Regions from separate parts of the Pseudomonas sp. GW821-FHT02B10 genome, predicted to be linked through region 2. Evidence: riboswitches for the same ligand, from Rfam matches in the RefSeq annotation. Region 2 holds a riboswitch; the other holds the start of a gene.
The links. A riboswitch is a leader RNA that binds a small molecule or an ion and turns the genes downstream of it on or off. The one in region 2 is predicted to bind cobalamin.

Region 1: another riboswitch for cobalamin. It lies ahead of cobO (cob(I)yrinic acid a,c-diamide adenosyltransferase); the one in region 2 lies ahead of AC07VU_RS11800 (CbtB domain-containing protein).

What each region holds. Positions count from the first base shown of each region.
Region 1 is NZ_JBWKVU010000005.1:25,313-30,870, forward strand. It holds gene cbiB (adenosylcobinamide-phosphate synthase CbiB) at 1-414, opposite strand, end outside; gene bluB (5,6-dimethylbenzimidazole synthase) at 411-1,061, opposite strand; gene AC07VU_RS12805 (cobyrinic acid a,c-diamide synthase CobB) at 1,058-2,383, opposite strand; gene cobO (cob(I)yrinic acid a,c-diamide adenosyltransferase) at 2,380-2,991, opposite strand; cobalamin riboswitch at 3,072-3,307, opposite strand; gene AC07VU_RS12815 (hypothetical protein) at 3,471-4,052, shown strand; gene AC07VU_RS12820 (PQQ-dependent sugar dehydrogenase) at 4,125-5,444, shown strand; gene AC07VU_RS12825 (class I SAM-dependent methyltransferase) at 5,447-5,558, opposite strand, start outside.
Region 2 is NZ_JBWKVU010000004.1:283,135-288,692, forward strand. It holds gene AC07VU_RS11775 (fatty acid cis/trans isomerase) at 1-1,093, shown strand, start outside; gene nfuA (Fe-S biogenesis protein NfuA) at 1,298-1,882, shown strand; gene cobM (precorrin-4 C(11)-methyltransferase) at 1,990-2,736, opposite strand; gene AC07VU_RS11790 (cobalamin biosynthesis protein) at 2,818-3,231, opposite strand; gene AC07VU_RS11795 (CbtA family protein) at 3,228-3,935, opposite strand; gene AC07VU_RS11800 (CbtB domain-containing protein) at 3,947-4,135, opposite strand; cobalamin riboswitch at 4,234-4,455, opposite strand; cobalamin riboswitch at 4,561-4,759, shown strand; gene cobW (cobalamin biosynthesis protein CobW) at 4,856-5,558, shown strand, end outside.

The DNA of each region.
Region 1 (5,558 bases), on a different contig from region 2:
CTCGGTGGCGGCGCGGGCGACTTCGGTGGCATCCAGCTCGCTGGTCTGCCGGCTCACCAGATAGCCGACCCGCTGCCGCGCCTGGTCCAGGTCGTCGCTGCGCAAGGCCTGGGCCACCGGCTCGACATGCTCGCCGAGGCTGCGCAGGCCAAGGGCGCAATACAGCGCCAGGATCTCGAACAACCAGCCGATGTAGGGCAGCCAGGAAAACAGGGTTGCCAGCAGGGTCAGCGGCAGCACCGCGATGACCCAGGCGGTGACGCCATGACTGCGCCAGCCGCGGCCACCGGAGTTGAAGCGTTGCTCGATGCGATCGGCAAAACGACCGAACACCACCAGTGGATGCCAGCGCTTGGGTTCGCCCAGCAACGCATCCAGCGCCACCCCGGCGACACTCAGCAACGCCACACTCATTGACTCACTCCCCAGTAATTTTCATACAGCAATTCACTCAGCGGACGCTCCCGCGCCCAGCCTTCGAGCACCAGCATCGGCGCCGGGTAAAACTCGCCGACCGGGCCCAGGCACAGCACCGCCAGCGGCTTGGCCCCGGCCGGCAGGCCCAGCAACTGGGCCAAGGCAGCGGGCTCGAACAGCGACACCCAGCCCATGCCCAGCCCTTCGGCCCGGGCCGCCAGCCACAGGTTCTGAATCGCGCAGGAGAGCGAGGCCAGGTCCATTTCCGGCAGGGTGCGGCGGCCGAAAATATGCCGCTCACGGTCGTCCATCAGCGCCGCCACCAGGACCTCGGCGCAGTCGTTGATGCCTTCGACCTTGAGCTTCATGAACTCATCGGAACGTTCGCCCAGGGCCTCGGCGGTGCGTACCCGCTCCTCTTCCACCAGTTGCTGGATTTGCCCGCGCAACGACCGGTCACTGATACGGATGAACCGCCAGGGCTGCATCAGGCCGACGCTGGGCGCCTGGTGCGCCGCCTCCAGCAGGCGACGCAAGACCTGCGGCTCGACCGTGCCACCGACGAAGTGACGCATGTCACGACGCTCGGCGATCGCGCGATAGACCGCGTCGCGCTCGGCCGCGGAAAAGGCGTTGTCGCTCATGGGCGCCGCGCGAGCACGCTCGCTCCTGCCGGCGCCAGCAGGGACGCCACCGCTTCGGGGTTGGACGGAAAATAGAAATGCACATAAGAGGCGGTCATCCGCCCTTCGCGGTAAACCGCTTCCGCGCCGCGCCCGCCATTCGGGCTCAGGCCGCGAGCGATCGGCGCAAGCTCGGTGCTGGTCAACGAATGATGATAGGTATGCCCGCGCAACGAACCTTCCGGCAACTCCACCGCCTGCAAGGCCAGGGCCGCCAGGCGCTTTTGCATCACCGCATCGCCGGGCAACAGGCCCAGCAGTTCGGCGCGCTCGCCGTCGACGTCGGTCAGGGAATCCAGCAGATACAACATGCCGCCACACTCGGCGAGCAAGGGTTTGCCTGCGGCGTGATGCGCGCGGATCGCGCTGAGCATCGAGCCGTTCGCCGCCAGCGCCCGGTGATGCAGTTCCGGGTAACCGCCCGGCAGGTACAGGCTGTCTGCCTCAGGCAGTACCGCGTCATGGATCGGCGAGAAAAAGACCAGCTCGGCGCCCATGGCCCGCAGCAGATCCAGGCTCGCGCCATAGGTAAAGGCAAAGGCTTCGTCGCGGGCCACGGCAATGCGCACGCCGGCCAACAACGGCTCAACGGCAACCACCTGGGGAGCGGCGAATGCCACGGCGGGCGGCAAGGCCACTTCGCAGCTGTCCGCCAAGGCGGCCGCGGCGGCGTCGAGACGCAGATCCAGATCGTTGAGTTCGCTGGCCTGCACCAACCCCAGATGGCGGCTGGGCAGTTCGATGCCGGTCTCCCGGGACAGCGCGCCGTACCAGCGCAAGCCCTCGGTCAGGCTGCCTTCGAGCAACTGCGCATGCCGCAGGGTGCCGACGCGGTTGGCCAGCACGCCGGCGAACGGCAAGTCCGGCTGATAACGCGCCAGCCCCAGCGCCAGGGCGCCGAAGGTCTGGGCCATGGCCGTGCCATCGATCACCGCGAGCACCGGCACCCCGAAATGCCGCGCCAGGTCGGCGCTGGACGGCGTGCCGTCGAACAGCCCCATCACGCCTTCGATCAGGATCAGGTCCGCCTCGCCGGCGGCCTCCCACAACAGGCGGCGGCTTTCCTGCTCGCCGACCATCCACATGTCCAGTTGATACACCGGCGCACCGCTGGCGCGCTCGAGGATCATCGGGTCGAGAAAGTCCGGGCCGCACTTGAACACGCGCACCTTGCGTCCCTGATTGCGATGCAGGCGGGCGAGCGCGGCGGTCACGGTGGTCTTGCCCTGACCGGAAGCCGGCGCGGCAATCAATACCGCCGGGCAATGACGGGCATCACTCACAGTTCGACGCCTTTTTGCGCTTTGATCCCGGCCTGGAAGGCATGCTTGACCATGCCCATTTCGGTGACGGTGTCGGCCAGCTCGATCATCTCTGGCTTGGCGCCACGTCCGGTGACCACCACATGCTGCATCGGCGGTCGCGCCTGCAGGTCGCTGAGCACCTGATCCAGGTCCAGATAGCCGTGCTTGAGGGCGATGTTCAGTTCATCAAGCAGCACCAGGCCGATCGTCGGATCGCTCAGCAGTTCGCGGGAAACCGCCCAGGCCGCTTCGGCCGCGGCGATGTCGCGCTGGCGGTCCTGGGTTTCCCAGGTGAAGCCTTCGCCCATGACATGGAAACGCACCTGCTCCGGGAAGCGCCGGAAGAACAATTCCTCGCCAGTGCTGTTGCGGCCCTTGATGAACTGCACCACGCCGCATTGCATGCCGTGGCCCATGGCCCGCGCGAGCATGCCGAAGGCCGAGCTGCTTTTGCCTTTGCCGTTGCCGGTCAGCACCAGCAGCAAACCGCACTCGTTCGGCGAGTTGGCGATGCGTTCATCGATCACGGCTTTTTTGCGCAACATGCGCGCCAGATGGCGTTCGTCACGATCGGGGGATTCAGTCATGGGGCAGCTCTCCGTTGGGGCTGGATAACGGGGGGCAGGAATAGGAATAGACGGCGCAAGCCTGGCATCGCCCACCGTGATGCCGTTGGATGGATCAGGCCGGTCTCCGGGCTTGTGAGTGGCTGGAATGCCCAACTGCGCGCCTTCCCATGTCGACAGTCGACACAGTGGCATCAGGCGCAGTCTTGACTCACTTACCGTTGCGGGGGCAGCGCCGGAATCGTCGTGTGTGCGCCTTCGGCACGCGTACTCACCGGCTTCCCTGTTTCACTCTGTCGACCCAAGGCCACAGAGCACCTGAAACAAGTCGCGAAGGTTAGAGGGTTGGGGGTGGAGCGTCAATTAAAGCCCCGCAGATCGGCGAATGCTGCATATCGGAAAAATGACGCCAATCTTGTGCCACACTCAGTGCAGTGATATCAAATAGCCATAATCGCGTTAAAAAACTCCAATATCTCAACAATAATAGGAAAAGTCCTATGCAAGGCATGATCATCAGCAATCCGAAACTGGAATTCCTGCGCCCTGCCCTGGAACGCTGGTTCGATTGCATCGACCGCTACAACGCCGTGCGCGGCGATAACGAAAGCCCGTACTGGTTCGACGAAAAAGCCAACCTGGGAATGCTCTCGGCGGCAGCCTGGATGGCGGAGATGGTCACCCTGGAACACGCACCGAGCAAAAAACAGCTCGAGGACGGCGACCGCAACGGCCGCACCGACCTGTACATCGCCACGCAGGAGGAACGCGTCTACATCCAGACCACCCAGCGCTGGCCCCGGGTCAACAGCCTGCACCTGACCCAACCGTTGCTGGATGTCGCCAGCGACGCGAAAAAAGCCAGCTACCCCAGCGACCTGAAACTTGGCTGCCTGTTCGTCACGCCACAGAAAACCCAGCACAGTGCCACTCCGGAAGAATTGCAGGACATGGTCGACGACCTGCAAAAGGAACATTGCTGCGCCGTGGCCTGGTACTTCCCCTACGCGTACCGCAAATTGCGCAATGAAGCCGGCAACTATCACCCCGGCGTTGCCGTGCTGTTCAAAGAAGCGCGCTGAACGGGTTGAACCATCGCCGACCTGTGCTTCTCTATGACTACACCGACGTCGTGCATACATAGGGAAATCAGCATGCTCAAACTTCGATACGCAATCCTGATCGCCGTCGCCGCAGGCCTTGGTGCCTGTGGCGAAACCTCCACCCTCCAGGTCTCCGACGGCACCGGCCCCTCGCCGAAACTCCCCGAACCGAACAAGACCCTGTTCCCGACCGTGAACATCGCGCCCGCGATCGGCTGGCCGCAAGGCGCCAAACCGGTGGCCGCCGCCGGCACCCAGGTCGCCGCATTCGCCGAAGGCCTGGACCATCCGCGCTGGTTGTACGTGCTGCCCAACGGCGACGTACTGGTGGCGGAGACCAATGCCCCGCCCTCCCCCGATGACAGCAAGGGTATTCGTGGCTGGATCGCCAGCAAGATCATGAGCCGCGCCGGGGCCGGTGTGCCCAGCCCGAACCGCATCACCCTGCTGCGGGACAAGGATCACGATGGCGTGGCGGAAACCCGCACGGCATTCCTGGAAAACCTCAACTCGCCGTTCGGCATGACCCTGGTGGGCAATGATCTGTACGTCGCCGACACCGATCGCCTGCTGCGCTTCCCCTACAAGGACGGCGACACCAGGATCAGCGCCCAGCCGACCAAGGTGGTGGACCTGCCTGGCGGCAAGCTGAACCACCACTGGACCAAAAACGTGATTGCCAGCAAGGACGGCAGCAAGCTGTACGTCACGGTCGGCTCCAACAGCAACGTCGGCGAAAACGGCATGGACCAGGAAGAAGGCCGTGCCGCCATCTGGGAAGTCGACCGCGCCAGCGGCAAGCAACGGATTTTCGCCTCAGGCCTGCGCAACCCCAACGGCATGGCCTGGGAGCCGCAAAGCGGCCAGCTGTGGACCGCGGTCAACGAGCGCGACGAGATCGGCAGCGACCTGGTGCCGGACTACATCACCTCGGTCAAGGACGGCGCCTTCTATGGCTGGCCATTCAGTTATTACGGCCAGCATGTGGACGTGCGAGTCACTTCGCAAAACCCGGACCTGGTGGCCAAGGCCATCGCCCCGGATTATGCCGTCGGCCCGCATACTGCCTCCCTGGGCCTGGCATTCGCCGAAGGCAGCAAGCTGCCGGCGCCGTTCACCCAAGGCGTGTTCATCGGCCAGCATGGCTCGTGGAACCGCAAGCCCCACAGCGGCTACAAAGTGATCTTCGTACCCTTCGCCAACGGCAAGCCGGTAGGCCAACCGGTGGACGTGCTGACCGGCTTCCTCAACGCCGACGAGAAAGCCATGGGGCGCCCGGTCGGCGTAGTGATCGACAAGCAAGGGGATCTGCTGGTGGCCGATGATGTCGGCAACAAAGTCTGGCGCGTGTCAGCAGCCAAGGCGCAATAGGTTCAGCGCTTGCGGCACAGGGTCAAGCCGTCCCCCAGGGGCAGCAGCGACAGGTCGACACGCGGGTCATCCTTCAAGGCGCGATTGAGTGCCTGGATGGCCCGGGTGTCTTCG
Region 2 (5,558 bases):
GGCCATGCCCGGGCAGAACGACGACGTCGGCAGCGTGCTGAGCCTGTGGTTGGCCTACCGCGACAAGCGCAACGAATACGAGGTACTGCGTCGCGATTCCTACGCCGATGCGCCGCCGCCCAACTGGTCGACCCTGTGGGCAGGCAACGACAACGCGTTGCTGAGCATCTTCCGTCACTTCGACAGCGCCTCGGTGACCAAGGGCCTGATCGGCGAGGTGCCGCAGACGATGTGGCTGTTCGACTACCCGCTGCTGGAGCGCACCTATTACCAGTTAGCGGTCAACTTCGATGTGTTCGGCAATGTCTCGCACCAGGCGCAGACCCGGCTGTACTTCGACCTGATCCGCAACGGCGCCGAGCAGAATTTCCTGCGCCTGATGCCCGCCGGCACCCGCGAGGACTTCCTCGACGATTGGTACCAGAACAGCGGCAAGTTCAAGATGTGGCTGGACTACGAGTCCATCGACGACGACAAGGCCAGCGCCCTGGTGCTGGACGAAAAGGACCCGAAACGCGACTTCGCCAACCAGTTGTTGAACCGTTACGGCGACCTCAATGCGCGGCCCGATCCGATCAACCGCTGTGACGGCGCCTACTGCTCGCGGCCGAATATCGACCCGGCGCTGCAGAATGCCGAACAGGCCCTCAGCGGCCTGGTTTCGCGGCCGGCGGCCGGCATGCGGGTCATCGACCTGTTGCCGGAGGCCACCATGCTGCGCATCCAGGCGCCGAGCGGCAAGCGGGTGTTCTACAGCATGCTGCGCAACCGCGCCCACAGTAATGTGGCGTTCCTGCTGGGCGAGTCGCTGCGTTACCAGCCGGGCCTGGACACCCTGACCATCTATCCGGGCGTGCTCAGCAGCTACCCGAACTTCATGTTCAACATTCCCGCCGGGCAGGTGCCGGAGTTTGTGGCCGAGATGGAAAACGCCAAGGACGCCCACCGTTTCGAGAAAATCGTCGAGCGCTGGGGGATCCGTCGCAGCCATCCGCAGTTCTGGCAGTACTTCCATGACCAGACCCAGTACATCCTCGAGACCGATCCGAAAGAGGCGGGCGTACTGGACATGAACCGCTACGAGAACCTCTGAAGGCACCAGGCCCTTGAACTTCCGGGCCGCAGCCCTCAGGTTGCGGCCCGGCCCATCCCGGAAAAAGCCTTGTAAAAAATCCCAGGCGTTGCGTCGACCACGTAGCGCGGGCCTATCGACCAAGGTCTATCCCGACAAAAATACTAGGACTTTGTCCGGCACGCCGATTGGCGTAAACTGCGCCCACGCCTGCGAGGAATTTCCATGACCGCTATTACCATTACCGACGCCGCCCACGATTATCTGGCTGATCTGCTCTCCAAGCAGAACACCCCGGGCATTGGCATCCGCATCTTTATCACCCAGCCAGGGACTCAGTACGCCGAGACCTGCATTGCCTATTGCAAGCCGGGTGAAGAAAAACCCGAAGACAAAGCCCTGGGGCTGAAGAGCTTCACCGCCTACATCGACGCCTTCAGCGAAGGTTTCCTCGATGACGCGGTGGTCGACTACGCCACCGACCGCATGGGCGGCCAGCTGACCATCAAGGCACCCAACGCCAAGGTGCCGATGGTCAACGCCGACAGCCCGGTCAACGAGCGCATCAACTACTACCTGCAAACCGAGATCAACCCGGGGCTGGCCAGCCACGGCGGCCAGGTCAGCCTGATCGATGTGGTCGAGGACGGCATCGCCGTGCTGCAGTTCGGTGGTGGTTGCCAAGGCTGCGGCCAGGCCGACGTGACCCTGAAGGAAGGCATCGAGCGCACCCTGCTCGAGCGCATTCCCGAGCTCAAGGGAGTACGTGACGTCACCGACCACACGCAGAAAGAAAACGCCTACTACTAAGTAAGGCGTTCGCTGCGAACATGAAAAACGGCGCCCCGTGAGCGCCGTTTTTTTATGCCTGATGCTTGTGATTTGAGGTGCGCCGTGTCGCCTGGATCGCGATGCCCTCAGGGCCGATACAGATGCGCATGCCCCGCGCGATACAACGACGACTCACTGAAACTGTCCGTGGCCAGCACCCGGCCCACCAGGATCAGCGCCGTGCGCCGAAAACCCTTGGCCTGGACCTTTTCGGCGATGTCCGCCAGGGTGCCGAGCACCCAGTCCTGGTCCGGCCAGGTCGCCCGGTGCACCACGGCAATCGGGCAGTCGGCGCCGTAGTGGGGCAGCAGCTCGGCGACAATCTTTTCCAGATGGTTGACCCCCAGGTGAATCGCCATGGTGGTGCCGTGGGCGGCCAGGCTGGCGAATGCCTCGCCGGCGGGCATCGAGGTCTTGTCGGCATAACGGGTCAGGATCACGCTCTGGGCGACGTCCGGCAGAGTCAGTTCGGCCCCCAGCAAGGCCGCGCAGGCCGCGGTGGCCGTCACGCCGGGGATGATCTCGAAGGGGATGCCCAGCTCGCGCAGGCAGCGAATCTGCTCGCCGATGGCGCCGTACAGGCTGGGGTCGCCGGAATGTACCCGGGCCACGTCCTGGCCTTTGCCATGGGCGTCCTTGATCAGCTCGATGATCTGTTCCAGGTGCAGCTCGGCGCTGTTGACCAGCTGTTCGGCGCTATGCCCCTGGAGCACTGCTTCGGGCACCAGGGAGCCGGCATAGATGATGACCGGGCAGCTGTGGATCAGCCGCTGGCCCTTGACGGTGATCAGTTCCGGGTCGCCGGGACCTGCGCCGATAAAAAAGACGGTCATGGCGTTCTCCTGTGAAAAAAGGGGCGAGGCAACCTCACAGATGAAGATTGCTCATGATCAGCGGCGGGGATTATCGAAGATTTACCCGGAGCAGGCCAAGGCGAGGGTTGCCTGGGCGTATTTCTGCCGTGGGACCAGCAGCTTTGCCGGGCTTCGGGCCAGCTGTTCGGCCAGGGCCAGGGCGGCACTTTCGGCGACGCCGTAACAGCCGGTGCGTTCGTAGGCGATCTGCGAACGATGGCTGAGTTGCAGCACATAAGGCGTCAGCTGGTTACTGCTGAAACAGGTCAGGGGCAAGTCCAGTTGCGCGGCCAGGGCCAGCAGCCCGGGTTCCTCGCGTTTCAGGTCGATGCTGGCCAGGGCCTTGATCTGCCCGGGGTCGATGCGGTGGGTGCTCAGGGTCTGGTCGAGCAGGGTGCGCAAGGTCTCCACCGGGCAGCCCCGCTGGCAGCCCAGGCCGACCACCAGGGTCGGCGCTGTGCTGGCCTGCGTCATGCCGAGTACTGATCGTCGCTCTTGCGGCGGAACAGCCAGGCGCTGATCAGGCCCAGGGCCAGCCAGAACGCGGCGTTGGTCAACTGCGAAGCGATCTTGAACTGCGCCTCCAGCTCCTCCGGGGCGAGCATCGAATGCACTTGCGGCTGCGGCGCGCCGATGAGGTGCGGCACGGCGAGAATGGCCACGCCCAGCACTTTCAGCAGCCAGTTCCGGGCGAAGACGATCAGGGCAATGCCGGCCGCGGTGGAAGCGGCGGTACCGACCCACCAGATCTGCCGTTGCGCCAGGTCCGCGGCGGCGGTGCCCGGCAGTTCGGGCGGCAGGCCGAGGGTCGGCGCCAGGCAGAAAGTCGCATAACCGGCCAGGCCCCAGAGCAGGCCCTGGGAAGTACGGTTCGGCGCGCGCAGGGTGTAGAGGCCGGCAAGCATCAGGGCGAACCCCACGGCGACCACCAGGTTGCCGCCGGTGGTGGACAGCACGCGCTGCCAGCCGTCTTCCGGCTCCCAGGCTTCGGCGTCGTGGCTGTGGGCGGCGGTGCCGGCGGCATGCTCATGCGCTTCTTCATGCTGGGCGGCCGGGGCCTTCTCGTAGGTTTCCGCCTCCAGGATCAGCGGCGCGACCCAGAAGCTTTGCAGCAGGGTCAGCAACAGGGCCGCCAGCAACCCGGTGAACCCCGCGGTTTGCGCGATACGCTTGATCATGTCGGCAGGTCTCAGTGGCAAGGGAAGGCGGCGCTGTGGCGGGTATCGTGGGCGGCGTTGTGCACCGCTTCGATATGGGAGAAGCCGGCGAAATACACAAGGCACGCACCGAGAATCGAGGCGCCGATGGCGGCGACCAGGCGTTGGCTCAGGGTGGCGGTACTGCTGCTGGAGTGGCTGGTGCTGCTGATGATCGACATGGCGCTTCCCTCTGGTGTGTCAGCGGGTGAATCGAGCGCAGCAAAACCCCGCGAGACGGGCTTGCGGGGAATTAACAGCGCCCGCCCACCGCGGGTTTGTTATGACTGTGTAGCGGGCCGGTCTCCGGGCTCGCGAGGGGCGGGGCTTGCGCCACGCCTGCAAGAATCGCCTTCCCATGCCGGACTGCTGGCACAGTGGATCTGATTCTTCGCTCGCTTACCGTTGCGGGGGCAGCACCGGACTGATCAAGGCTTTTGGCCTGTGACGCACCGGTTTCCCGTTTCACCCTGTGAAGGGCACCCGTAACAAGGTGTGTAGGAGAGCATGGGCGAGGGAGGGGCGTCAATTGGCAAGGGTTCTCGTTTTCGATCGCAATTGGCCTGTCCTCGTGCTGCATGGACATTGACCGCCCCCCAAGCTCTGCGTAGCCTTGCGCTCTCGAGGTTCTTCGGCGTCTGTCGAAGCTAAGAAGGGAACGCGGTCCAAGCCGCGGCTGCCCCCGCAACTGTAAACGGTGATGAACGATGCAAGGCCACTGCCAGGCGGCGGGAAGGCGCATCGTTGGCCAGTCGAACGACCGGCACGCCGTCAGCCAGGAGACCTGCCTCGGACCTGATTCTCACTACAACCGGGCGGGGTGATCCGGTGGCGAACCCTTCCGTGCAGTTGCCTGCGCGGTTCTCGTCCCGTATGCCCGCCACCTTGCCAAAGGGCATCCGATGAAAACACTGGCCAAACTTCCCGTCACCATCGTTACCGGCTTCCTCGGCTCGGGCAAAACCACCTTGCTGCGGCACATGCTGGACAACGCCCAGGGCCGACGCATCGCGGTGATCGTCAACGAATTCGGCGAGCTGGGCATCGACGGCGAGATCCTCAAACAGTGTTCCATCGGTTGCACCGAGGAAGAAGCCAGCGGTCGCGTCTACGAGCTGGCCAACGGCTGCCTGTGCTGCACCGTGCAGGAAGAGTTTTTCCCGGTGATGCGCGAACTGGTGGCCCGTCGCGGCGACCTCGACCATATCCTCATTGAAACCTCTGGCCTGGCCCTGCCCAAACCTTTGGTCCAGGCATTCCAGTGGCCGGAAATCCGCAGCGCCTGCACCGTCGACGCGGTGATCACTGTGGTCGACAGCCCGGCCGTGGCCGCCGGCACCTTCGCCGCCTTCCCGGACCAGGTCGACGCCCAGCGCAAGCTTGACCCGAACCTGGACCATGAGTCGCCGCTGCATGAGCTGTTCGCCGACCAGTTGTCCAGCGCCGACCTGGTGATCCTCAACAAGGCCGACCTGATCAACCCGGCAGACCTGGCCAAGGTGCGCCTGGAAGTGGCCGAGGAGCTGCCGCCGGCGGTGAAAGTCATTGAAGCCAGCAGCGGTCGCCTGCCGCTGGACGTGTTGCTGGGCCTGGGCAACGGTTCGG